Linked DNA regions of Caballeronia sp. TF1N1. The protein of the gene in region 1 interacts with the protein of each later gene in a pairwise test. Links are inferred from orthologs where the notes say so. Each region holds a gene or a part of one and is shown in the gene's direction. Other genes may lie near its edges.

What was found.
Region 2: the proteins of LDZ28_RS00090 (region 1) and recJ interact in binary tests that used the Escherichia coli proteins (3 or more experiments, as listed by UniProt). The link is inferred for Caballeronia sp. TF1N1 from one-to-one orthologs.

What each region holds. Positions count from the first base shown.
Region 1 is NZ_CP084626.1:11,710-27,825, reverse strand. Bases 6,837-10,088 are described here. They hold LDZ28_RS00090 (DNA topoisomerase III), read left to right. Parts: upstream 6,837-7,230; coding sequence 7,231-9,888; downstream 9,889-10,088. Other genes in these bases: LDZ28_RS00085 (LysR family transcriptional regulator), read right to left, coding at 9,965-10,088; LDZ28_RS00095 (thioredoxin family protein), read left to right, coding at 6,837-7,072. In the rest of the region: LDZ28_RS00130 (DUF4390 domain-containing protein), read right to left, coding at 1-339; 16S rRNA (cytosine(967)-C(5))-methyltransferase RsmB, read right to left, coding at 336-1,796; zinc metalloprotease HtpX, read right to left, coding at 1,961-2,815; LDZ28_RS00115 (LysE family translocator), read right to left, coding at 2,945-3,592; fmt (methionyl-tRNA formyltransferase), read right to left, coding at 3,687-4,679; def (peptide deformylase), read right to left, coding at 4,715-5,218; DNA-processing protein DprA, read left to right, coding at 5,420-6,622; more of LDZ28_RS00095, read left to right, coding at 6,695-6,836; more of LDZ28_RS00085, read right to left, coding at 10,089-11,050; LDZ28_RS00080 (phosphoenolpyruvate carboxykinase (GTP)), read right to left, coding at 11,386-13,254; LDZ28_RS00075 (D-2-hydroxyacid dehydrogenase family protein), read left to right, coding at 13,728-14,744; LDZ28_RS00070 (OsmC family protein), read right to left, coding at 14,775-15,251; LDZ28_RS00065 (patatin-like phospholipase family protein), read right to left, coding at 15,268-16,116.
Region 2 is NZ_CP084626.1:1,894,693-1,904,581, forward strand. The notes cover bases 6,535-9,433. They hold recJ (single-stranded-DNA-specific exonuclease RecJ), read left to right. Parts: upstream 6,535-7,081; coding sequence 7,082-8,785; downstream 8,786-9,433. Other genes in these bases: LDZ28_RS08810 (regulator), read left to right, coding at 6,535-7,069. Outside these bases: LDZ28_RS08785 (CTP synthase), read right to left, coding at 1-18; LDZ28_RS08790 (ComEC/Rec2 family competence protein), read right to left, coding at 238-2,877; LDZ28_RS08795 (TatD family hydrolase), read right to left, coding at 2,964-3,752; lipoprotein-releasing ABC transporter ATP-binding protein LolD, read right to left, coding at 3,776-4,486; LDZ28_RS08805 (lipoprotein-releasing ABC transporter permease subunit), read right to left, coding at 4,479-5,732; more of LDZ28_RS08810, read left to right, coding at 5,981-6,534. UniProt on the Escherichia coli protein: Single-stranded-DNA-specific exonuclease.

The sequences.
Region 1 (16,116 bases):
GCGATATTCATTGGTCAACGGCTGATAAGACAGCCGGATGCTCTGCGAAACATTCACCGGCTCCTCGTCGAACCAGTACCAGCGCGGCCGGGACAAGTTGAAGTCGATGGTGAAATAGAGCGGCACGCTGCGGTTCACGGCTTCTTCGAGGCTGCTGTTGAGGTCGAAGTCGAAATGGGCATCGAGATTCCAGCCGTTATTGTCCGACTGCAACGAAGCCCGCTGCACGGAAATGGTTTCGGCGAAGGCGAAATCCGCTGCCGCGAAATACAGGCAGAACGTCAGCGCGGTCCAGACGACGAGCGCGAGCCGAAGCGGAAAAAGGCGTTTGATCGTCACCGTTTCTGAAAGCGCGCGTAGAAGAATCCGTCGTGGTCCGCGCGGTAACTCGATGCAGCTTCCGCGTTCCCGTTCGATGGCTGGCCGGCCACTTGTTTACTGTCCCGTGACCCGTTTGCCGCGCCCGCGCCCGCACCGGCACGCGCCCTGGTCGGCAGCAACTGGCCCGGCGCGTCCAATCGTACCGCATCTTCATGCGTGCTTCCAAACCAGCGGGCCTGCTCTTCGCCTTCTTCGGGAAAGATCGAGCAAGTCACGTAGAGCAACTCGCCACCCTTGGCGACGAGCGGCCAGAGCGCCGTGAGAATGCGCCGCTGTTCTTCGACGAGCGTCGCGATGTCCGAGGGCCGCCGCAACCAGCGGATGTCCGGATGACGCCGCACGATGCCCGAGGCCGAACACGGCACGTCCGCGAGAATGCGATCGAACGGCGCGCCATCGAACCATTGCGAAGGATCGCCGGCATCGCCCACGCAAATCTCGGCGTGCAGCTTGAGGCGCGCGAGATTTTCGCCGATACGTCCCGCGCGAGTCGCATCGCTTTCCAGCGCGACGAGTTCGACATTCGCGAGTTCGAGGATATGACCGGTCTTGCCGCCAGGCGCGGCGCACGCGTCGAGCACGCGCATGCCGTCACGCGCGTCGAGCGCTTGTGCCGCGAGTTGCGCGCCCGCGTCCTGCACGGAGACGACGCCATCCGCGAAGCCCGGAATACGCTCGACCGGCATCGGTGTTTCAAGGCGCACCGCGTGCAGACCGGCGGCTTCCGCTTGGATATGTTCCTGCCGCAAGCGTTCGAGATAGGCATCGACGGTGGCGTGACGCGCGTTCACACGCAGCGTGAGCGGCGCCTGCACGTTGCCCGCATCGAGAATCTCTTGCCACGCGTCCGGCTGACCGCGCTTCACGGCGTCGATCCACCATTGCGGATAATTCCAGCGCGCGACTTCGCTCACACGCGCTTCTTCGAGGAGCGCATCGCGTTCGCGCAGAAAGCCGCGCAGCACGGCGTTGACGAGGCCCTTCGCGAAAGCAAACTCGCGGCGCGTGGCGATGGCGGTCACCGCCTGATCGACGACGGTGAACGGCGCGTAGGCCGCGTGCGCTTCGTCGTCGGTGAGCAGCGTGAACGCGCAGACCAGCACGTTGGCCACGTGCGGCGGCGGCGCCTTGCGGACGAGCTTATGCAAAAGCGCATCGGCAAGTGCGAGACGGCGCATCGCGCGATACGCAATGTCCTGAATCGCGCCACGTGCCGCCGGCTGTCTGCCCGCGGCGATAACCGTCTGCAAGGCGGCCGGCAACGCCGATCCCGCGCGCACGGCGCCGACCGCCTGCGCCGCGCCGTCGAGCGCGAACGCAAGGGAATCGGGAGCAAGATGCAGCGCGCTCAAATGAGTCGCTCCGCGCGCCGAGTGCGGCGCGGTGGAAAGTCGCCGGGAAGGCTTGTCGGTCATGTGTAAGGTCGTGCGACTTCGTGTGAACATCGATTCGAACGACGATTGTAACGTGCAAGGCTTCGTGGCCCGGTGCTTGCGCGTTTCGCACCACAAAAGGAAAAAGGCCGCGCCAGCGTGACTGGAACGGCCTTCGGTGTAACGCGTCGTGACGACGCCCCGGATTACATGCGCCCGGTGCGCGCCATTTCCATCAGGCGCGCGACGCGTTCTTCCGTCGCCGGGTGCGTCGAGAACCAGTTCGCGATGCTGCCGCCCGACAGCGGATTCATGATCATCATCTGCGCCGTGGCCGGGTGCGCTTCCGCCGTGGGGAACGGCACGCCGGACGCGTACGCGTGGATTTTCTCGAGCGCGCTGGCGAGCGCTTGTGGATCGCCGGAAATCTCCGCGCCGCCGCGATCCGCCTCGAATTCACGCGCGCGAGAAATGGCCATCTGGATCAACGCGCCCGCAATAGGCGCGAGGATAGCCACCGCGATGCTCGCAATCGGGTTCGACGGGCGCCCTTCGTCATCGCGGCCACCGAAGAACATGGCGAAGTTCGCGAGCGCGGAGATTGCACCGGCCATCGTCGCCGAAATGGTCGAGATGAGAATGTCGCGATGCTTCACGTGCGCCAGTTCGTGCGCCATCACGCCGCGCATTTCGCGCTCGGACAGCACGCGCAGGATGCCGGTGGTCGCCGCGACGGCCGCGTGTTCCGGATTGCGACCGGTTGCAAACGCGTTCGGCGCGTCTTCGTTGATGAGGTAGACACGCGGCATTGGCAACTGAGCGCGCGTGGCCAGGTCGCGCACCATGCGATAAAACTGCGGCGCAGTGGTTTCGTCGACCTCCTGCGCGTTGTACATGCGCAGGACCATCTTGTCCGAGAACCAATACGAAAAGAAATTCATGCCGAGCGCGACGACGAGCGCGAGCATCATGCCCTTCGACCCGCCGATCATCCCGCCGATCACGACGAAGAGGGCCGTGATCGCAGCCATCAGCATCGCGGTTTTGACCCAGTTGAACATGTCAGAAACTCCTATCCCTAATACGGTGCGCAATTTGCGCGATGGTCCCGGCCACACTGGCCAGGACGCTCATTGTAAGCAAATCGTTAGATAGGGGCGTCCGCGAAAAATTCAATCGGGTTGTTGCGTTCAGCGATGTGACGTCGCGAGCTTCAGTCCCAGGCCGACGAACGCCGTGCCCACACCCCGATCCAGCCACTTTTTCATCCCCGGTTTGCCCGAAAAACGTTCGGTGACGCTGCCCGCGATCCACGCAACGAAGCTGTTCCAGACCGTGCTCATGGCGATAAACACGAGTCCGAGTGTGAGAAACGCGAGCGTCTTGTGCTGGCTGTCCGCCGCGACGAATTGAGGAAAGAACGAGACGAAAAACAGCACGACTTTCGGATTCAGCACGTTCGTGACGAAGCCTTGCGCGAACAATTGATGCAGTGATTTTGGCGCGGCTTGCGCGCTGGTTCGGTCTGCGTGGGCGTCTACGGCCTTGTCGTGCTTCGTGAGAATGAGCCGCACGCCGAGATAAATCAGGTAGATCGCGCCAGCGATCTTGACGACGGTGAACGCCGTGGCCGACGCCGCGAGAATCGCCGTCAATCCGAATGCGCACGCGAGCGTATGAACGATGCAGCCCGCCGAGATGCCGAGCGCGGATACGATTCCCGCGCCGCGTCCCTGCGCGACGCTGCGCCCGACGATATAGGCGGTATCGGGGCCGGGCGTGACATTCAGCAGAAAGACGGCGACGAGAAAGAAGGCAAAACCGGTAATGCCGAGCATCGGAAACTCCAAGCGTGCGCGTGTTGAAGATTCACGATTCTAGCGCCGCGCGACGCATGCGTTACATGTCCGTCGCGCGTGCTTTGAGCCTGGGTCAAGCGTCCGGATCGGTTTCCAGCAGCGCGAAACGCTGACCTCGGGCAAGCGGCGCGCCCGCGAGAAACTCGCGCACGGGCAGGCGCTTGCCGCCGGGCTTTTGCAACTGCGTGAGCCTGAGCGCGCCCGTTCCGCAGGCCACGACAATTCCTTCCGCCGACACATCCACGACGGTGCCCGGATCGGCTTGCCACTCGCCGCTCACCGGCTGCGCGGACCAGATCTTGATCGCGACGCCATCGAGCGTGCCGAACGCGCCGGGGAACGGGTCGAACGCGCGCACCTGACGCGCAAGCGTTTCTGCCGGACGCCGCCAGTCGAGCGCGGCCTCGTTCTTGGCGATCTTCTGTGCGTAGGTCGTGCCGTCGTCAGGCTGCGGTGTCGATGGCAGCGCGCCGTCGCGTTCGAGGTCGCGGAGAGCCGCGACGATCAGATCCGCGCCAATTTTCGCGAGGCGGTCGTGCAGCGTGGCGGTGGTGTCGTCCGCGCCAATAGCCGTGCGGCCCTCGCGGATCATCGCGCCGGTGTCGAGGCCCGCGTCCATTTGCATGAGCGTAATGCCCGATTCGGCGTCGCCCGCTTCGATCGCGCGATGGATCGGCGCGGCGCCGCGCCAGCGCGGCAACAACGAAGCGTGGATGTTGATGGCGCCGCGCGGCGGAATGTCGAGCACTTCCTGCGGCAGGATGAGCCCGTAAGCGGCGACAACCATCACGTCGTGCGGCGTGGCGCGCAGCAACTCGATGGCATCGGCGGCTTCTTGCGGATACTTCCCCGCGCGCCTGAGCGACGTGGGCTGCGCGACCGTTAGCCCGTGTTCGACGGCAAAACGCTTGACGGGGCTGGCGGTCAGCTTCATGCCACGGCCAGCGGGCCGGTCGGGCTGGGTCAGAACCAGCGGCACGGGAAATCCGGCCGCGTGGATAGCCGCGAGCGCGGCGGCGGCAAATTCCGGCGTACCGGCGAAAACGACACGCAGCGATTGAGTCATCGATTGTTACTACCTTTGAGACAACATAAAGCGCTTTACAGCGCCTTTTCGAGCTTCTTCATCTTGCCGCGAATGCGCGTCTGCTTGAGCGTCGAGAGATATTCGACGAACACGTGACCCGCCAGATGATCCATTTCATGCTGGATGCACACGGCAAGCAGGCCATCGCAGTCCAGTTCGTAGCTTTCGCCTTTCTCGTTGAGCGCCTTCACGCGCACCTTGTCCGGCCGTTCGACGAAGTCGTAGATGCCCGGCACCGAGAGGCAGCCTTCTTCCCACTCTTTCTTGACTTCGCTTGCCCAGACGATCTCCGGGTTGATGAATACGAGCAGTTCGTCGTGCGCATCCGATACGTCGATGACGATTACCCGCTCATGGACGTCCACCTGAGTCGCGGCGAGGCCGACGCCGGGTGCCGCGTACATGGTTTCGGCCATGTCGGCGACGAGCTTGCGAATGCGGTCGTCCACGACGGCGACGGGCTTCGCCACCTTGTGCAGCCGCTTGTCCGGGTAGTTCAGTATCTTGAGCAGAGCCATGATTCGGATTATCTACGCGCGCCGCGACGCGTGTGAAGTCGGCCATTCGGCCAGGTTGCGGGTGGGTGGCGGCATGCCGAAGATATGCAGGTGAATCCGCTGGATTCAACGCCGCCGGCAAGCGGCCAACCGGCGTCGCTCGGCCTGAACACACGGGCGGGCGACACTTCTTAATTACGTTCCGGGACCAAAAATCTTAACATGACGACCGCCTTACCGCCGACCGAGCCTCAACCGGAAGCGCTCACCACGGACCTCGACGAACTTTCCGCCTGGCTGCGGCTCACGCATGCAAAGGGACTGCGTCCCGCCGCCCTGCGCGCGCTCTTGAGCGCGTTTGGCGGACCGAAGGACGTTTTAGCCGAAAGTTTCGCCTCGCTCGCCGAAGTCACCAACACCGATGCCGCGACCGCCGCGCTCGCGCCGCCCGCCGAAGTCGAAGGCGTGCCATTCGGCAACTATATTGAACGCGTGCTGGAATGGGCCGCCGAACCCGGCAATCACATTCTTACTTTCGCCGATACCGCGTATCCGCAAGCGCTCCTCACCATGCCCGATCCGCCCGCGCTCTTGTACGCGAAAGGGCGAACCGACTTGCTGCAAGCGCGCGCGGTGGCGATCGTCGGCAGCCGGAACGCCACGCCGCAAGGACTCGAAGACGCGCGCCGGTTCGCGCGCGCGCTCTCGGACGCCGGGCTTGCCGTCGCGTCGGGGCTCGCGCTCGGCATCGACGGCGCGGCGCATCGGGGCGCGCTGGACGGCGCCACAGGCACGATCGCCGTCATCGGGACGGGCGCGGATCTCGTGTATCCGTCGCTGCATCATCAGCTCGCGCATGAAATCGCCCGCGATGGCGTGATCGTGTCCGAATGGCCGCTCGGCACGCCCGCGCGCTCCGCCAACTTTCCGCAGCGCAACCGGCTCATCGCGGGCCTGGTGCAGGGCGTTTTGATCGTCGAGGCGGCAATGCGCTCCGGCTCGCTCATCACCGCGCGGCTTGCCAACGAAATGGGCCGCGATGTTTTCGCCATGCCCGGTTCGATCCACGCGCCGCTGTCGCAGGGTTGTCATCGCATCATCAAGCAGGGCGCGAAGCTTGTGGAAACGCCGGAAGACGTGCTGGAGGAATTCGGCTTTCCCGCCACACCTCGCAAAAAGCGCGGCAAGGCACCGGCTCCGGCAAACGCCTCGTGGGCTTCGGCGCGTCTGCCCGGCAAACCCGAGACCGACGAAGCCGCCCGCGTGCTCGCCGCGCTCGGCCATGCACCCGCGACGCTTGAAAATCTCGCTGCCCGCACCGATCTCGACGGAGCCGCGCTGCAAAGCGCTCTGCTGCAACTCGAATTATCGGGCTTGATCGCGGCCTTGCCGGGCGGACGCGTGACGGCGCTCGAACGCTCGTGAAGTGGCGTCGTGCTACATTCGCGAAAAATGAGTACGACGCCAAACCCCAGACGAAAGGACGCGAGAAACGCCATGTCCGCGCTGAATCTCGATACCGATGCCGATGAGATCGCCGAGCGCATCGCCGTGCCCGGCACCTTGTTCGTCGCCTGTCTGTGCGCCGAATGGTGCGGAACCTGCCGTGAATATCGCGACGGTTTCGACAAACTGGCGGCGGCGCACCCGGAAATCTGCTTCGCATGGATCGATATCGAAAATCACGCGGACCGTTTCGATGACCTCGATGTCGAGAATTTCCCGACCATTCTCATCGAGGACTCGGTGACGACCCGCTTCTTCGGCACCGTGTTGCCGCAGGCTTCCATCGTCGAACGCATGCTGGTCGATCTGACCGCGCTGCCGAACATGGCGGGCGCGCCGAAACTGCGCCCGGCGCTTGCCACGGCGTAGAAAAGTGCGTGCGCGCGGCGTCGCGAAACGAAGTTCGCGGAACTATACGGCGAGCGTCGCAATTCGTGCTTCGGCGCGCATCGAACAAAGCCTGTGCTATAAAGCGGCGTTAATGCAGTCCAAATCGGACCGCTGCCAAATACCTACTATATTGAGTCATGTCCAAAGCCCTGATCATCGCTGAGAAGCCTTCCGTCGCGAACGACATCGCGCGCGCGCTGGGCGGCTTCACGAAACATGACGAGTATTACGAGAGCGACGACTACGTGCTCTCGTCCGCGGTCGGCCATTTGCTCGAAATCGCGGCCCCGGAGGAATACGACGTCAAGCGCGGGAAGTGGAGCTTCGCCAATCTGCCGGTCATTCCGCCGCATTTCGACCTGAATCCCATCGCGAAAAGCGAATCACGGCTGAAGGTTCTAACGAAGCTGCTCAAGCGCAAGGATGTCGACCGGCTCATCAACGCCTGCGACGCGGGGCGTGAAGGCGAACTGATCTTCCGTCTGATTGCGCAGCACGCGAAGGCGAAGCAGCCGGTCCAGCGCCTGTGGCTGCAGTCGATGACGCCCGCCGCCATCCGCGACGGATTTGCGCATCTGCGTAGCGACGCCGACATGCAACCGCTCGCCGATGCCGCCCGTTGCCGCTCGGAAGCGGACTGGCTCGTTGGCATCAACGGCACGCGCGCGATGACCGCGTTCAACAGCAAAGGCGGCGGTTTCTTCCTGACCACCGTGGGCCGCGTTCAGACGCCAACGTTGTCTATCGTCGTGGAACGCGAGGAAAAGATTCGCCGCTTCGTGGCGCGCGACTATTGGGAAGTGCGCGCCGAATTCGTTGCGGCGAAGGGCATTTACGAAGGCCGCTGGTTCGACCCGAAATTCAAGCGCGTCGAGAACGATCCCGAACAGCGCGACTCGCGTCTGTGGAGTCTCGCCGCGGCCGAGTCCGTGGTGGCGGCTTGTCGCGACAAGACCGGCACCGTGACGGAAGAATCGAAGCCGTCCACGCAAATGTCGCCGCTGCTCTTCGACCTGACGAGTCTTCAGCGCGAAGCCAACAGCCGCTTCGGCTTTTCGGCGAAGAACACGCTCGGCCTCGCGCAAGCGCTGTATGAAAAGCACAAGGTCCTGACCTACCCGCGTACCGATGCACGCGCGCTGCCGGAAGACTATCTCGGCACGGTCAAGGACACGCTGACCATGCTCAAGGACAGCAACAACTATCTGCCGTTCGCGAAGCAAGTGCTCGACAAGGGCTGGGTGAAGCCGAACAAGCGCATCTTCGACAACTCGAAGATCAGCGATCACTTTGCCATCATCCCCACGCTTCTGGCGCCCAAGGCGTTGTCCGAGCCCGAGCAGAAGCTGTATGACCTCGTGGTCAAGCGCTTCCTCGCCGTGTTCTTCCCGGCGGCGGAATATCTGGTGACGACGCGGATCACCGAAGTCTCGGGGCATCACTTCAAGACCGAGGGCAAGGTGCTCGTCGAGCCGGGCTGGCTGCAGGTCTACGGTCGCGAAGCGGCGGGCGAGGAAGGCAATCTCGTGCCGGTGCAGAAAAACGAACAGGTCGATGTCGACAAGGTCGCCGCTCACGGTCTCGTCACCAAGCCGCCCGCGCGCTACAACGAAGCGTCGTTGCTCTCAGCCATGGAAGGCGCGGGCAAGCTCGTCGAAGACGAAGAGTTGCGCGAAGCGATGGCTGCGAAAGGGCTCGGCACGCCGGCCACGCGCGCGGCGATCATCGAAGGTCTGTTGGGCGAGAAGTACATGGTGCGCGAAGGCCGCGAACTGATTCCGACTGCCAAGGCATTTCAGTTGATGACGCTTCTGCGCGGTCTGGGCGTCGAGGAACTGACGGCGCCGGAACTGACCGGCGAGTGGGAGCACAAACTGTCGCAGATGGAGCGCGGCAATTTGCATCGCGATGCGTTCATGCAGGAAATCGCCCGCATGACGCAGACCATCGTCAAGCGCGCGAAGGAGTACGACTCCGACACGATCCCAGGCGACTACGCCACGCTCGAAACGCCGTGTCCGCACTGCGAGTCGCAGGTGAAGGAGAACTATCGCCGCTTCGCGTGTACCAAGTGCGAATTTTCCATCTCGAAGATTCCGGGCGGACGTCAGTTCGAGATTCCTGAAGTCGAGGAGTTGTTGCGCGAGAAAACCATCGGACCGCTGTCGGGTTTCCGCAGCAAGATGGGCCGTCCGTTCTCGGCCATCCTAAAGCTCGCTTTCGACGACGAGATCAAGAACTTCAAGCTGGAGTTCGATTTCGGTCAGGACAACGGCGGCGAAGACGGAGAACCGCCCGACTTTTCCGAGCAGACGCCGGTCGGCGCGTGCCCGAAGTGCCAGTCGCGCGTGTACGAGCACGGCATGAGCTACGTCTGCGAGAACTACGTCGCGAATCCGAAGACCTGCGACTTCCGCTCGGGCAAGGTCATCCTGCAGCAGGAAATCGCGCGTGAGCAGATGGAGAAGCTGCTGAACGAAGGACGCACCGACTTGCTGACCAACTTCAAGTCATCGCGCACGGGCCGCAACTTCAAGGCGTTTCTCGTCAAGCAGCCGGACGGCAAGATCGGCTTCGAATTCGAGAAGAAGGAAGCCAAACCCGGCGCGAAGACGGCAGCGAAGCGCGGCGCGGCAACGGAAGCGCCAGCCGATAACGGCGACGAAGGCGATAGCGATGTCGCCGTAGCCGCCAAGACGACGCGCGCCAAGCCCGCGACCAAGACGGTCGCGGCGAAGAAAGCGCCTGCGAAGAAAGCCGCGGTGAAAAAGACCGCTGCGCGCAAGACGAGCTAGCTTTAGCTCGCGTCGAAAAGAAAAAGCCCCGCGAAGCAATTTGCGGGGCTTTTTGTCATTGGCGGCGCAGCCGTGTTCAGTATGGCGACGCCGCCGGCAAGCGGCCACGCGGACGCGTCGGCTTGGCCAGCTTTGGGCCGAGTTCACTCTGATTCGAACGCGAACGCGACGCCACTTCCTCTTCGGCGCGCCCGTAGTGCGGCGGCGGCGCAGTCGATACCGCGGGCCGGCCCATGCCATCGCGAATCCACTGTTCGCCGAGCTGATGATTCGGCGTCTGGCTGAAATACTCGACGAGGTGATCGATAAACGTGCGCACCTTCGCCGGCAGATGCCGACGGCTCGGATAAGCCACGTTGATCTCCACTTGCGGCAACTGGAAGTCGCCGAGCAGGCGTACGAGCTGGCCGCGCGTCGTATCGTTGCCGATCAGATAGCTCGGCAGAATCGCGATGCCCATGCCGAGCAGCGCAAACTGGCGCAGCATTTCCGTGTTGTTCGCGATGATCACGTTGGTCGGCCGCACCCGCACTTCGCCGTCCGGGCCGGTGAACACGCGTTCATCGCCCCAATACTCGGCGGGAAGGCTCAGACACGGATGCTCGAGCAGATGTTCGGGGCGCGTTGGCGTGCCGTGCGATTCGAGGTAAGCGGGCGTGGCGCAGACAGTCATGCAGCCGGTGGTCAGACGCCGCGTAACGACGCTCGCGCTTTTCACTTGCCGCGCGATCACGATGCCCACATCGAAACCTTCCTCGACCAGATCGACCTGACGATCCACGAGCGTCACGTCGGGTACGACTTTGGGATAGCGCTGTGCATATGTCTGTAACACGGGCGCGAGATTATGCAGACCGAACACCACCGGGGCGACAATTCTCAACGAACCCATTGGCTCGTGATTCCGCGCAACCACCATTTGCTCGACATCTTCCAGCTCATCGAGAATCTGCCGCGCACGCTCCAGATAAACCTGCCCGGACTCCGTGAGCGAAAGGCTGCGCGTCGTGCGGTTCAGCAAACGCGTGCCGAGGCGACCTTCGAGGTCGGCGACATGGCGCGTTGCCACCGCATTGGAGATATCCATCGCGTTCGCCGCGCGGGCGAAGCTGCCGAGATCGGCCACGCGAATGAACACTCTCATCGACTGCAAATGATCCATGGGACAACTCCTGCCGCGAGGCGGCTTTCAATTTCTGCTGAAAAGCTATTCAGAATTATCCTAGGACTAGCGATTTCGTGCAGAAGTTGCGAGGGCGCGGAGTTTTTTCGGAAATTTCCGATGAAAATCATGGCTTACGCGAACGAAAGATCGCCGATTGTTGTCGGCCGCACAACACTCGAACGCACGCGCCACAAGCCGAGATTTTTGGTCAAGCTGGCCGCGCCAATTTTGGCGGGTTAGCGGAAGAAAATGCGAACCGGCATCGGCAGATTCGCATTTAGGGATTGATGCGCTCCGTGAGCGTAATCACGGAGCGCTTGCAACGACGGAAATCAGGCTGCCAGACGCCGTTCGATATCCGCCTTGGCCTCCGGAAGCGCATCCGGCAAGCCTTGATGCAGCTTCGCAAAAAGCTCGTCGTGTAGGGCAAGCTCGTCGCGCCAGGCGGTATCGTTGACGGAAATGACCTGCTCGAATTGCTCGCGCGTAAAGTTCATGCCGCCCCAGTCGATGTCCTCGTAACGCGGCGAGATGCCGAACGCGTGTTCCTCGCCCGCCGCCGTGCCTTCAATACGCCCGACCATCCAGTTCAGCACGCGCATGTTTTCACCGAAGCCGGGCCACGCGAACTTGCCGTCCGCGCCCTTTCTGAACCAGTTCACACAGAAGAACTTCGGCGACTTCGCGTTCATGCCTTCAAGGCGCTCGCCCATCTTGAGCCAGTGATCGAAGTAGTCGCTCATGTTGTAGCCGCAAAACGGCAGCATCGCGAACGGATCGCGGCGCACGACGCCTTGCTGGCCGGCAGCGGCCGCCGTGGTTTCGGAGCCCATGGTGGCGGCCATGTAGACGCCCTCTTTCCAGTCGCGTGCCTCGGTCACGAGCGGCACGGTGTTCGAACGCCGGCCGCCGAAGATGAAGGCATCGATTGCGACGCCTGCTGGATTCTCCCAGTCCGCGTCGATCGACGGACATTGCGATGCCGACACGGTGAAGCGCGCGTTCGGATGCGCGGCTTTAGCGCCGGTTTCCTTCGCGAGTTCCGGCGTCCAGTCGCGGCCTTGCCAGTCGGTGAGATGCGCGGGCGGCTTATCAGTCATGCCTTCCCACCACACGTCGCCGTCATCGGTGAGCGCGACATTGGTGAAGATCACGTTTTCCTTGAGCGTCGCCATTGCGTTGAAGTTGGTCTTCTCGCTCGTGCCCGGCGCGACGCCGAAATAGCCGGCTTCCGGATTGATCGCGTAGAGCCGGCCATCGCGGCCGGGCTTGATCCAGGCGATGTCGTCTCCGATGGTCGTCACCTTCCAGCCGTTCATGTCTTGCGGCGGAATCAGCATCGCGAAATTTGTCTTGCCGCACGCCGAAGGAAACGCCGCCGCGACGTGGTACTTGCGTCCGGCAGGCGACGTGACGCCGAGGATCAGCATGTGTTCGGCGAGCCAGCCTTCGTCGCGGCCCATCGTCGATGCGATACGCAACGCGAAGCACTTCTTGCCGAGCAGCGCGTTGCCGCCGTATCCCGACCCGAAGCTCCAGATCTCGCGCGATTCCGGAAAGTGCACGATGTACTTCGTGTCGTTGCACGGCCAGGGCACGTCCTTGCGACCATCCGAAAGCGGCGCGCCGACCGAATGCACGCACGGCACGAACTCGCCGTCGTCGCCGAGCACGTCGTACACTTCGCGGCCCATGCGCGTCATGATCCGCATGTTCGTGACCACATACGGGCTGTCCGACAACTCCACGCCGATGTGCGCGATCGGCGAACCGAGCGGACCCATCGAGAACGGCACGACGTACATCGTGCGGCCACGCATCGAGCCGTCGAAGAGGCCATCGAGCGTCACGCGCATTTCCTGCGGGTCGATCCAGTTGTTCGTGGGACCAGCGTCTTCGGGGCGTTGCGAGCAGATGAACGTGCGGTCTTCGACGCGCGCCACATCCGTGGGATCGGAACAGGCTAGAAAAGAGTTGGGGCGTTTGGCGGGGTTCAGTTTCTTCATCGTGCCGGCGGCGACCATCTGTTCGCAAAGGCGGTCGTATTCCGCTTGCGACCCATCGCACCATTCGATGCGATCCGGCTTCGTGAGGGCCGCGACCTGCTGCACCCAATCGATCAATCTTCGATGTCGTACATAGGCCGGTGCTTCAAGATCTGCGGCGGTTTTGTTGTCTTCGACTACTGCGGGCTGGTTCATCGAGCTTCTCCGTTCTCTGCAATGAAAACCGGTGGCCCAACGACGCTGCATGCGAGAGGCTTTTTGCGACTGAACCGCCGGGCGCTTCATGCGCGTTGGCGCATGAAGAACGGTTCGTGAGCCGTTTGCGCGTCGTGGGCGTGTGTCCCTCAGGCGCTCAAGCGAGCGACTTTGCGCCTTGCGCCTTAAAGGAACAAACTGTTAAAAAGAGATACTAAGTGGCCTGTCTCCTCCTGCCTAACCGCGTTTTCCGCAGTGTGCGCTGAGATTCTTTATTTTTAGCGCATTCGTTCGCGGTCGTTCAAAAATTGGGAGTCAAGCATAACACCGCGTCACACGCCTACCGTGATGCAGCGCGTACATGGATGAAGCGCATATTTATCGGTAGTTACCCGAAGTTAGTGCGTGATTCATTGTCTCGCGAGTTCAATCGAGCAGCACGTTTGATGCCCAACAAAAGCTAATCAATGCACATGAAAATCGCCATTCTCGACGACTACCAGGACGCCGTTCGGAAGCTCGATTGCTTCCATTTGCTCGATGACCATGAGGTGAAGGTCTTCAATAACACGGTGCGCGGGCTCGGACAGTTGGCTAGCAGACTGTCGGAAACAGATGCCCTCGTGCTCATTCGCGAACGCACGCGCATCAGTTCCCAGCTTCTCGACAAGTGCCCGAAGCTGCGCATGATCAGCCAGACCGGGCGCGCGGGCGGCGGACATATCGACATCGACGCTTGTACCGAACGCGGTATCGCCGTGCTCGAAGGCACGGGTTCGCCGGTCGCGCCGGCCGAGCTTACTTGGGCGCTCATCATGGCGGCACAGCGGCGCATTCCTCAATACGTCGCGAATCTCAAACAGGGCGCGTGGCAGCAATCTGGATTAAAAACGTCTGCACTGCCGCCGAACTTCGGCTTGGGACAAGTGCTGCGCGGACAGACGCTCGGCATCTGGGGATACGGCAAGATCGGCCAGTTGGTCGCGGGCTACGGCAAGGCGTTCGGCATGAATGTGCTGGTGTTCGGCCGCGAGCATTCGTTGCAGGCAGCACGCGACGATGGCTTCGCCGTCGCCGAAAGCCGCGAAGCGCTCTTCGAACAGAGCGACGTGCTCACCGTCCATCTACGTATGAGCGATGAAACGCGCGGCATCGTTCGAACGGAAGACCTCATGCGCATGAAGCCGACCGCGCTCTTCGTCAACACGAGCCGCGCCGAACTGCTCGAAGAGAACGCGTTGCTCAATTCGCTGCATCACAACCGGCCGGGCATGGTCGCCACCGATGTCTATGAAAGCGAGCCGATTCTGCAAGGCTACGGACTCTTGCGCATGGAGAACGTGATCTGCACGCCGCACATCGGCTACGTCGAGCGCGAGAGTTACGAGCTCTACTTTGGCGCGGCGTTCAGGAACATTCTGGCCTTCGACGCCGGCGACAAGTCGAGCGTGTCGAACCCGGAAGCGTTGCAGCACGCGCGGCGGCGTTGAGCGCAAGAGCGAGCGGCCGCGCGGCTTTCGCTAAAGCGTCGATACCTCGATCGAAGGCTCGCATCGCACCGGAAAATTCACCGAGTTCGCGATGAAGCAATAGCGATGCGCGTCTTCATGCAGACGCGCGGCTAACTCGGCGTCGTTCCCCGCGCCGATGGTCACGCGCGGATGCAGCGTCACGTCGATGAAACGGCCGCTGCTGTCCTTATCTTCCTGCATCGTGCCGATGGCTTCATCGACATATCCGGTCACGACGATCTTGTTGGTCGCGCACAAATGCAAGTACCAGAGCATGTGACACGACGACACCGACGCCACGAACAACTCCTCCGGATTGTGGCGCGCAGGATTGCCGCGAAAGGCGGGATCGCTCGACGCTTCTATCGCGGCCTTGTTCGCCACGCGCACGAGATGGTCGCGCGAATAAGCGTCGTAGGCGGACGTGCCCGAACCGAGATCGCCCGTCCACGCCACGCTGAGCGTATAGGTGTGCTTCTTCGCCACGTTCTGCTCCTTGGCTCTAGTCGAGATGTGAAGCTGCCTCCAGAAGACGCGGCAGATGCGCGAGGAAATCGTCGGCATCGGCGCGGCCCAGATCGTACGCGTGTTGCATCTGCGCGGGGCTCGTATAGTCCCAGCTCGAAATTGGCACCTTGCGCGACGGCTGAACGTAGATGCGTCGCTGCTCGCCGTGCGGCACCACGAACATGCGCTCGCGCGGATACAGCCGCGTGACCATGACGAGCACCGTTCCCGGCGATGCATCGAGCGCGGAGACGGGCACGTTATCGACCATGCCGCCATCGAGCACGGGACGACCGTTGCGCCGCAAAATCGGCGTGAAAGGCGGCGTGCTCGACGACTGCAGGATGAGGTCGGCGAGGTCCTCCAGCGTCGCGCACTCTTGCGCGGTGACGAACTCCGGATGAAAACCGAGCGCGGTGCCGAGCGTCGGATGCAGCGTCTTGCGCACGTACTTTTCGATGTTATACGCGATGATGCCCGCCGCCACCGCGCTGCGCGCCCCGAGCCAGCGCGGCAGATGCGACACGCCGATGCGAATTTCCGGCGCCGTTTGCAGCACGCCGAAGCGTTCCGCGAAAATATCGAGCAGCGCCTGACGGTAGATGCGGTAATGCGGGAACACGGACTGACCGCGCAGCAGGTTGCCCCAATAGGCGTTCTTCGTGTTGCCGCTCAGGGCTTTTGCGTAGTACTTCATCACCCATTGCGCGTTGTTCGTGTAGAGCATGCAGGCGGTGGCCGCGCCCGCCGAGATGCCCGCGATGATGCGCGGCTTGAGATCGAGTTGCGGCTGGATGACGTCCCAGAAACCTGCCTGCCACCAGCAGCGATTGCCGCCGCCTGC
Region 2 (9,889 bases), 1.9 Mb from region 1 along the record:
GAATACATATTTGGTCATCGCTAGATGCTCGCGGGAAAAACGGATTATACCGTAAAGGCACGCACCCACCCAGAGGATCGGCGGCGCAAATGCCCTGCATCGGTGCGCGCCTCGGCGATGCTCGCGATGTCTGTCGCGGGCGGTGCGAACGCCCGTTTCAGCACAAACATACGATCATGCGCCGCACCGCGCGATACGTGCATGCGCGCGGACGATGTCCGGCGAACGGCGCCTCGTTCAGCGATTCATCCAGTAGCGCAAGTGAGTGTGCCGGAAGCGTTCGAGCACGATCTCTTGCCCGAAGTCGATCCGCGCCGCGCCGTCTTCATCGCTTCGCGACAGCGCGATCTCGCGCAACTGATAGCGCGCATAAACGGTCGGGTTCGGATGATGAAAACGGTTGAGATAGCCCATCTGAAATATCGCGGCGAGCGGCTTCACGGAGTCGAGAAACGGTTCGGTCGATGACGTGCGGCTGCCGTGATGCGGCGCGATCAGCACGTCCGCGTGCAACGCCGCGCGATCTCGCGCGATGAGCGTGCGTTCGTCGCCTGCCTCGATATCGGCGGTGAAAAGCGCGCTGCGGCCTTCCGCGTTCGTCACCTTCATCACGCAACCTTGATGATTCGGCTTGCCGGTAAGCGGCCCGGCATCCGGCCAGAGCATGCTGAAGTCCACGCCGTCCCACGTCCAGTGCTGACCTGCCGCGCAGCGCAGCCTCTCGGCGCCGCGCGCGCGTGCAAGCGACCACAGCAGGTCGCTTGCGGGCAGCGACGCGAGCAGTTGCTCGACCGCGATGCCTTGCAGCACTGCGGGCGCGCCGCCTGCGTGGTCCGAATCGGAGTGACTGATGACGAGCGTATCGAGCGAGCGGATGCCCGCCGCGAGCAGATACGGCGCGACGATACGTTCGCCCGCGTGCGTCGATTCGGGGCCGGGACCGGCATCGAAAACGAGCGTATGACGACGGGTTTCGACGACGAGCGACGAGCCTTGCCCGATGTCGAGCGCGGTCACGCGAAACTCGCCATACGGCGTCACGTGATTCGCGGATGCGAGAAGCGGCAGCCACGTGAGCGGCGCGGCAAAGCGCAACGGCCAGCCGCGCGGCGCGAGCGCCCACGCGACGCCCACGCATGCGGCGGCGAGCGCAAAGGCGCCGGGTTGCGGCAAGTGCCAGAGCGGTGAATTCGTCGTGGCCGCGAGGCGGGCGAGCGCATCGATCATGATGCTCAACGATGCGTGCGCGAAATGGAGCGCGGGGGCGTCCAACGGCGCGGGAAGGATCAGTCCCGCGAGCGTCGCGGGCGTCACGAGCACGCTGACCCAGGGAATCGCGAACAAGTTGGCCAACGGGCCGATGAGCGGTATCTGCGAGAACCAGTAGATGGTCAGAGGCGCGAGCGCGAGTGTCACGGCGTATTGCACGCGCAGGCTCGACAAGGCGTGACGACGTCCATTCGATGCGGCACGGCGGCAAGTTCCGGTGAGCTTTTGGAAAGCACCGGGGCTTGGGTTGATCACGCGTCGCGCCTGTTCGAGCGGCGTGGTATGTGCCGGGGACGCGATCGGCACGCGAGCGCTGTCGTTACTCTCGTCACGCACGAGCGCGGCGGGCTGGCCGCGCGCCGCTTTCGAGCTCGTCCTTAAATTCGCTTGCTGCCGGCCAGCGTCGGGATCCGGCGGCTCCCGCGCCTCCATCTCCCGCGCGATCGTCTCTGCATCTTCCACCACCCTCACCGCTTGCCGCCCCACCGACGCGATGCCATGCAGAATCGCCGCGACCGCGCCGAACGAAAGCCAAAATCCGGGTGACGTCACGGCCCACGGATCGGCAAGCAGCACGAACGCGAGCGCCCAGCAGAACACCAGCGAAGAAGCCGGCCTTCGTCCGCCGATAAATCCGATGCCGAACACGACCAGCATCCACAGCACGCGTTGCGCGGGCACGTTGAAACCGGCGAGCGCCGCATAGCAGGACGCGAAGATTGCCGCGCCCAAGGCCGCGATTTTCGGCGCGGATACCCACAGCGGCGCCGCCATGCCACGCAGCCGCATGCGCTTCCATGCGACGCCGCACAACAACGCCGCGAGCCCCGCCACGAAGCCGATATGCAGCCCCGAAATCGCAACGAGATGGCTCGTGCCGGTCGCGCGCATGATGGCCCAGTCGCTATCGCTTACCGATGACTGCGCGCCCACCGCCAACGCCACGATGATCCCCCGATGGGGCGCATCCGCGAGCACGGTCTCGATGCGTCCGCGCAAACGCGCACGCATGCGCTCTATCGCGAGCAGCGGCCCGCGCGCATCGACACGCAAACGCCGTGGCGCCCGCACGTTCGACACCGCGCCCGTTGCGCGAATATTGCGTTCGAGCAAAGCGACTTCGCTGTCGCGCAGCCCGAAGTTCGCGTTGCCGTGCGCACGCTTCAAACGCGCGTAAAGCGTCCAGCGCTGACCCGGCACGAGCGTCGGCGGCGCGTTGGCGTGGCCTCGCTCGGCGGGCATCCACAGCAATCTGACGATGCGCGGAAAGTCTCGCAACCCCGCGCCATTCGATTCGACTTCGAACAGAAACCGCACGCCGTCCGTCTGAGCCTCGGGCAGACCGCGCACGAAGCCGGTCAACGCGATATCGCGTTGTTCGTAAGCAACCGGCAGATGCGCCTTCAGTCGCACGTCGGCGCGCAACGCGGCATAGGCGAAACCGAATGCGAACGCGGCCAGGACGAATGCCACACGCCGGCGGGCCCCACTCGCACCGATGCCGCAAAGGCACAGCGAAGCGCAGAACCACGCCAACCACGACGGCAATTGCGCCTGCTGTTGTAACCACCAGACGCCCGCCGCGAAACCGAGCAATATCGCGCGCACCTATCCTCACCCACACGTTCGATCAAAGCGAACGCATCCGCATCGGAAAACCGAGTCATCCGAAGCAATGCGAAACCTGCGAACGATTATGCAGAGGCAAGCGCGAGCCGGGGCAATGCGCGATGCGCGTTAGCCGTTGTGCCGATGGCAAGCGCGTTTTCATCGATGCCGCGCAACTCGGCCAGCACCTTCGCGATACCCGGAACCTGGTCCGGCGAATTGCGCCCCTTGTAGCGCCAGGAAGGCGCGATATCGGGCGAATCGGTTTCGAGAACGATGGCTTCGAGCGGCAAGTCGCTGGCCAGACGGCGGATCTGTCGCGCGCGCTCGAACGTCAGATTGCCGCCGAAACCGAGATGCATGCCTTGCGCGATGAACGCCTCGGCCTGCTGAAAACTGCCGTTGAACGCATGCGCGATTCCGCATCGGACGGCATGCACGCGCAAGCCCTTCAGCACCTTGTCCTGCGACTTGCGTACATGGCAGATCACCGCGAGATCGAACTCGCGCGCGAGCTTGAGTTGCTCGTTGTAGAAGAACTGCTGGCGCGCGTCGTCGAGCGTGGGCACGAAGTAATCCAGCCCGATTTCGCCGATGCCGACGAACAACGGATCGTCGAGACTCGCCTCGATCTTCTTGCGCAGAACGCGCAGATCGTCCTCCCGCGCGCCCGGCGTGAAAAGCGGATGGATGCCGAGCGCGTACGCCCCGCCCGCGATGCCATGCGCCAGATCGCGCACGGTGTCGAAGTTGCCGCGATCCACACCCGGAATCACGATGCGCGACACGCCCGCGCCGAGCGCGGCATCCGCGACGGCGGCGCGGTCCGCGTCGAACTCCGAGGCATCGAGATGGCAGTGCGTATCGATCCACATGGCGTCCTCCGCGGCGCGCGTGATTACACCGGCACGGACGGCTCTTCGTGCAGCACGCCGTCGCGCAGGCGCATGATGCGGTCGCATCGCGCGGCCAGATCGGGGTCGTGCGTGACGATCACGAAGCTCGTCGAAAGCGTCTGCGACAGTTCCAGCATCAGATTGAAGACCGTGTCGGCGGTGCCGCCGTCGAGATTGCCGGTCGGTTCATCGGCGAGCACGCACGCCGGATGCGTGACGAGCGCCCGCGCAATGGCCACGCGCTGGCGCTCGCCGCCCGACAGTTCGCCCGGCCGATGCTTCGCGCGATGCCCGATGCCCACGCGCTCCAGCATAACCATCGCTTCGCGGCGCGCCTCGTCTTCCGGCATGCGGCGAATGCGCAGCGGCATCGCCACGTTATCGAGCGCGGTGAATTCCGGCAGCAGATGATGGAACTGATACACGAAGCCAAGCGCGCGATTGCGCAACTCGTTGCGCTCCTTTTCCTTCAACTGCGTGAACGGCTTGCCGAGCAGCGAAACCTTGCCCGCGCTCGGTTCGTCGAGGCCGCCGAGCACATGCAGCAAGGTGCTCTTGCCCGATCCCGACGCGCCCACGATGGCGAGCTTCTCGCCGCGCCGCACTTCCAGTTGCGCGTTGTCGAGCACCTGCACGTTGAAGCCGCCCTGCACGAAAGTCTTCGAGATGGAAGACGCGTGCAACACGATATCGTTCTGGTTCAAGTCACTCATAGCGCAGCGCCTCCGCCGGACGAACCTTGGAACCGCGCCAGCTCGGATACAGCGTAGCCAGCGACGACAACAGGAACGCGATGACGCCGATCTTCATGACATCGCCCGGGACGAGTTCGGACGGCAGTTCGCTGATGAAATAAACCGAAGGCGGCAGAAACTGCACGTTGAAGAGATGCTCGATCATCGGCACGAGCCACGGAATGCTCCATGCGACGAGACAGCCGAACGTCACGCCGAGCGCCGTACCGATGAAGCCGATCGTCACGCCCTGCACCACGAAGATCTTCATGATCGATCCTGGCTGCGCGCCGAGCGTGCGCAGGATGGCGATATCGGCTTGCTTGTCGGTGACGGTCATCACGAGCGACGAGACAAGATTGAACGCCGCCACCGCGATGATCAGCGTGAGGATGATGAACATCATCCGCTTTTCGATCTGCACGGCGGAGAACCACGTCTTGTTCTGCTGCGTCCAGTCGCGAATATACAAGTCGCCCGAGAGCGTGTGCGCGAGTTGCCGCGCGACTTCGGGCGCGCGCTGCATGTCCTTCAGCCGCAGCCGCACGCCGGTTGGCGCAGGCAGGCGGAATAGCGCCTCGGCATCGCGAATGGAGATGAGCGCGAGCGTCGAATCGTATTCGTAGTGGCCCGACTCGAAGATGCCGACCACCGTGAATTGCTTGAGTCGAGGCATCATGCCGGCCGGCGTGATCGTGCCTTCGGGCGCGACGAGCGTGATCTTGTCGCCGGTCATCACGCCGAGATTGGTCGCGAGATCGCGTCCGAGCACGATGCCGAATTCGCCCGGCCTCAAGTCCGCGAGCGCGCCCGAGCGCATTTCCTTGCCGATGTCCGACACTTCCGGTTCCAGCGATGGCTCCACGCCACGCAGCGCCACGCCGCTCACCGCGCCTTGACGCGTAAGCAGCGCCTGGGCTTCGACATAGGGCGCCGCGCCAAGCACTTCCGGATTGCGGCGCGCTTCCTGCGCGGTCACTTGCCAGTTGGGCATGGAACCGGTCGGCGAGAAGATCTCCACGTGCGCGAGCACGGAGAGCATGCGGTCGCGCACCTCTTTCTGGAAGCCGTTCATGACCGAGAGCACGACGATCAGCGCGGCGACACCGAGCGCGATGCCCGCCATCGACACGAGCGCGATGAAGGAGATGAAGCCGTTGCCTGTGGTGCGTTTGCTGGCGCGCGTGTAGCGCCAGCCTATCTGCCATTCATACGGGAGTTTCAAGCGAATCCTTTCTTCTACGGTTGCTGCATTGCCGTCGTTGCTTGCGGCTTCGGTTTTGCGCTTCTCTCTTGATTACGCACATGCGCGACTAGCGGATGCAGCGCGACGCGAGCGCGAAATTGGCGAAAGTTTGCCATATTAGGACAATTCAAAGGCGCGGCGCAGGTCCGATCGATGTCCGGCGACGAAGAAATCGCTTCTTCCAGCGCGATGGCGAGCACCGATGCCGCGTGCGCCTTTGCCCTACAATGCCGACCATCATGCCCGTTTCCGACCTCCATCTTCTGCTCCCCTTCGCGCTGCCTGCCGCAGCAGACGCCGCCACCGCGCTACACGGGCTGCAAAGCGCGGCGCTCGACAAACTCCTCGCGCGCGCGACGCTGGAAGAACGGGTGATCGGCGAAGACTTTCAGCGCACGCTGCCGCACGAGCGCTGGATTGCGCAACGTTTCGATGCCGCCGCGCCAAACTCCGACGAAGCGCCGCTCGCACCCTACATGCTCCTCGCCGATGGCGGCACGCCCGGCGATGCGCTCTGGGCGTGTATCGAGCCGGTTCATGTGCGTATCGCGCACGACCATCTCGTGCTCATCGATCCGGCCACGCTCGGCGTGCGCACGGAAGAAGCCCGCACGCTCTTCGATACGGCGCGGCCCGTGATCGAAGACCTCGGCATCACGCTGCAAGCGCCCACGCCGTTGCGCTGGTATGTGTCGGGCGGCGCGCTGGGCGCGCTCGCGGGCGCGTCGCCGTTGCGCGCGACGGGACGCAACATCGAAATCTGGTTGCCGCACGAAGCCCGCACGGGCGAACGTTCGCGCGCTTGGATGAAGTTGCAGAACGAAATCCAGATGGCGTGGTTCGAACATCCGGTCAACGAAGAACGCGAGTCGCGCGGCCTGCCTGCGATCAACTCCATCTGGCTGCACGGACAAGGCACGCTGCGTCCGGTCAAGAGCCCGTTCGCCCGCATCATGTCCGACGCCGCCGCCACGCGCGGTCTCGCGCTCGCCTCGAACATCGCGCCCGAAGCGCCAGCCGACTCTTTCGCCGCGCTCGCCAACGGGCGAGAAGCGCAAGAAGGCACGACGCTCGTCGAACTCGATCCGTTCTCGGCGCCGTTCATCGAACAGGACTGGGCGCGCTGGAACGACTCGTTGCAGGCGCTCGAAACCGCGTGGTTCGCGCCCGCGCTCGACGCGCTCGCGAACGGCACGCTCAAGAAACTCGGTATCACGCTCTGCGGCGATACAGGCTCGGTGACGCTCGGCGTCACGCGCTCGGACTTGCGCAAGTTCTGGCGACGCCGGCCGATCGCAGCGCTTTTCATCGAATAGGTCACTGACAGCATGACGCGTATCGTTACCCGCGCCGCCTCCCCCGCCGATGCCGAAGCCCTCGCGCGCCACGGCCTGCACCCCGTCATCGCGAGGCTGTATGCGTCGCGCGGCGTCACATCGCCCGACGAAATCGAAACCGAGTTCAAGCGCCTGCACGCGCCCGTCGGCCTGAAGGGTTGCGATGCCGCCGCCGTCGTTCTCGCCGATGCGCTCGCAGCGAACAAGCGCATGCTCGTCGTCGCCGATTACGACTGCGACGGCGCGACCGCCTGCGCCGTCGCCGTGCGCGGGCTGCGCATGTTCGGCGCGGACATCGATTATCTGGTTCCGAACCGCTTCGAATATGGCTACGGGCTCACGCCGGAGATCGTCGAACTGGCGGCGCGTTCGCCACGCGGCGTACCCGATCTTCTGATCACGGTCGATAACGGCATTGCCAGCGTGGATGGCGTCGCGGCCGCCAATGCGCTCGGCATGGAAGTCGTCGTCACCGACCATCACTTGCCCGGCGACGAGTTGCCCGCCGCGCGCGCGATCGTCAATCCGAATCAGCCGGGCTGCGCGTTTCCGAGCAAATGCATCGCGGGCGTGGGCGTGATGTTCTACGTGCTGCTCGCGCTGCGCGCCGAACTGCGGCGTCGCGACACCTATGGCGATGGCCGCCCCGAACCGCGTCTCGACGGCCTGCTCGATCTGGTCGCGCTCGGCACCGTCGCGGATGTCGTGAAGCTCGACGCCAACAATCGCATTCTCGTCGCGCAGGGTTTGAAGCGGATTCGCTCGGGCCGCATGCAGCCGGGCATCGCCGCGCTTTTCCGGGCCGCGAGCCGCGATGCGCGCACCGCTTCCGGCTTCGATCTGGGCTTCGCGCTCGGACCGCGTCTGAACGCGGCGGGACGGCTGTCGGACATGTCGCTCGGCATCGAATGCCTGACGACCGACGATATCGGCCGCGCGTGGGAACTCGCGCAACAACTCGACGGCATGAACCGCGAGCGCCGCGAGATCGAAGCGGGCATGCAGCAGCAGGCGCTCGCCGAATTGCAGACGCTCGACCCCGGCGAGCGCGCCACGCTCACGCTCTACGACGCGAGCTGGCATCAGGGCGTGATCGGCATCGTCGCGGGGCGGCTGAAGGAGCGGTTTCATCGGCCGTCTTTCACCTTCGCGCACGCCGACGACAGCGGCGTGCTCTGCAAAGGCTCCGGCCGCTCGATTCCGGGCTTTCATCTGCGCGACGCCGTCGATCTCATTTCGAAGCGCGAACCCGGTCTCATCCACAAATTCGGCGGTCACGCAATGGCGGCGGGCCTCACGCTCGCCACCGCCGACATTCCGCGCTTCACGGCCGCGTTCGAGGCCATCGGACGCGAATGGCTGACGGCCGACGCGCTTTCACGCACCATCGAAACCGATGGCGAACTGGAGGACGCGTATTTCACGCCGCAATTCGTCGAATTGATCGACGCAGCCGTGTGGGGACAAGGCTTTCCGGCGCCCACGTTTTCCGGCGAGTTCGAGGTCGCGTCGCAGGCGCTCGTCAAGGACAAGCATCTGAAGCTGCAACTTCTGCGCGGGCGCCAGCGCTTCAACGCGATCTGGTTCAACCATGTCGACCCGCTCCCGGCGCGCGCGACGGTCGCTTACCGGCTCGTCAGCGATTCATGGAACGGCGTGGCGCGCGTGCAGCTGATCGTCGAACACGCGGGCTGAAAACCCGCCGGAACGGCCCGCTCGAAGCGGGAAAACCCGGTCGATCGGCTATAATTGCACCTTTTTACGAAGCCGAAGATCGACAATGGAAGCGGAACGTCTCAACGCGATCGAAAGCCTTCTGGCCGACCTGCGCCGTCGCGCGGGCGAGCTACGGGGGTATCTTTGACTACGACGCCAAGTCAGCGCGTCTAGCCGAAGTCAACAAAGAACTCGAAGACCCGAACGTCTGGAACGACTCGAAGAACGCGCAAGCGCTCGGTCGTGAGAAGAAGCTGCTGGACGGCGTGGTGTCGAAACTCACCGCGCTTGACAACGACCTGCGCGACGCCAGCGATCTCTTCGAGATGGCGCACGAGGAAGGCGACGAAGAAACGCTCGTCGCCTGCGAAACCGACGCGGAAGCACTGCGAGTGCGCGTCGAAGACACGGAATTTCGCCGGATGTTCTCGAACCCGGCCGACCCGAACAATTGCTTCATCGACATCCAAGCGGGCGCGGGCGGCACCGAGGCGTGCGACTGGGCGTCCATGCTGCTGCGCCAGTATCTTCGCTATTGCGAACGCAAGGGCTTCAAGACCGAAGTGCTCGAGGAATCCGAAGGCGACGTCGCCGGCATCAAGAGCGCGACCATCAAGGTGGAAGGCGAATACGCCTACGGCTATCTGCGTACCGAGACGGGCATTCACCGCCTCGTGCGCAAGTCGCCGTTCGACTCGTCGGGCGGGCGGCATACGTCGTTCTCGTCGGTGTTCGTGTATCCGGAAATCGACGATTCGATCGAGATCGAAATCAATCCCGCCGATATCCGCACGGACACGTATCGCGCTTCGGGCGCGGGTGGCCAGCACATCAACAAGACCGACTCCGCGGTGCGTCTCACGCACGCGCCGACCGGCATCGTCGTGCAGTGCCAGAACGACCGCTCGCAGCACCGCAACCGCGCGGAAGCCATGCAGATGCTGAAGGCGCGTCTCTACGAATTCGAGATGCGCAAGCGCCAGGCCGAACAGGACAAGCTCGAATCGAGCAAGACCGATGTGGGCTGGGGCCATCAGATCCGCTCCTATGTGCTCGACCAGAGCCGCGTGAAGGACCTGCGCA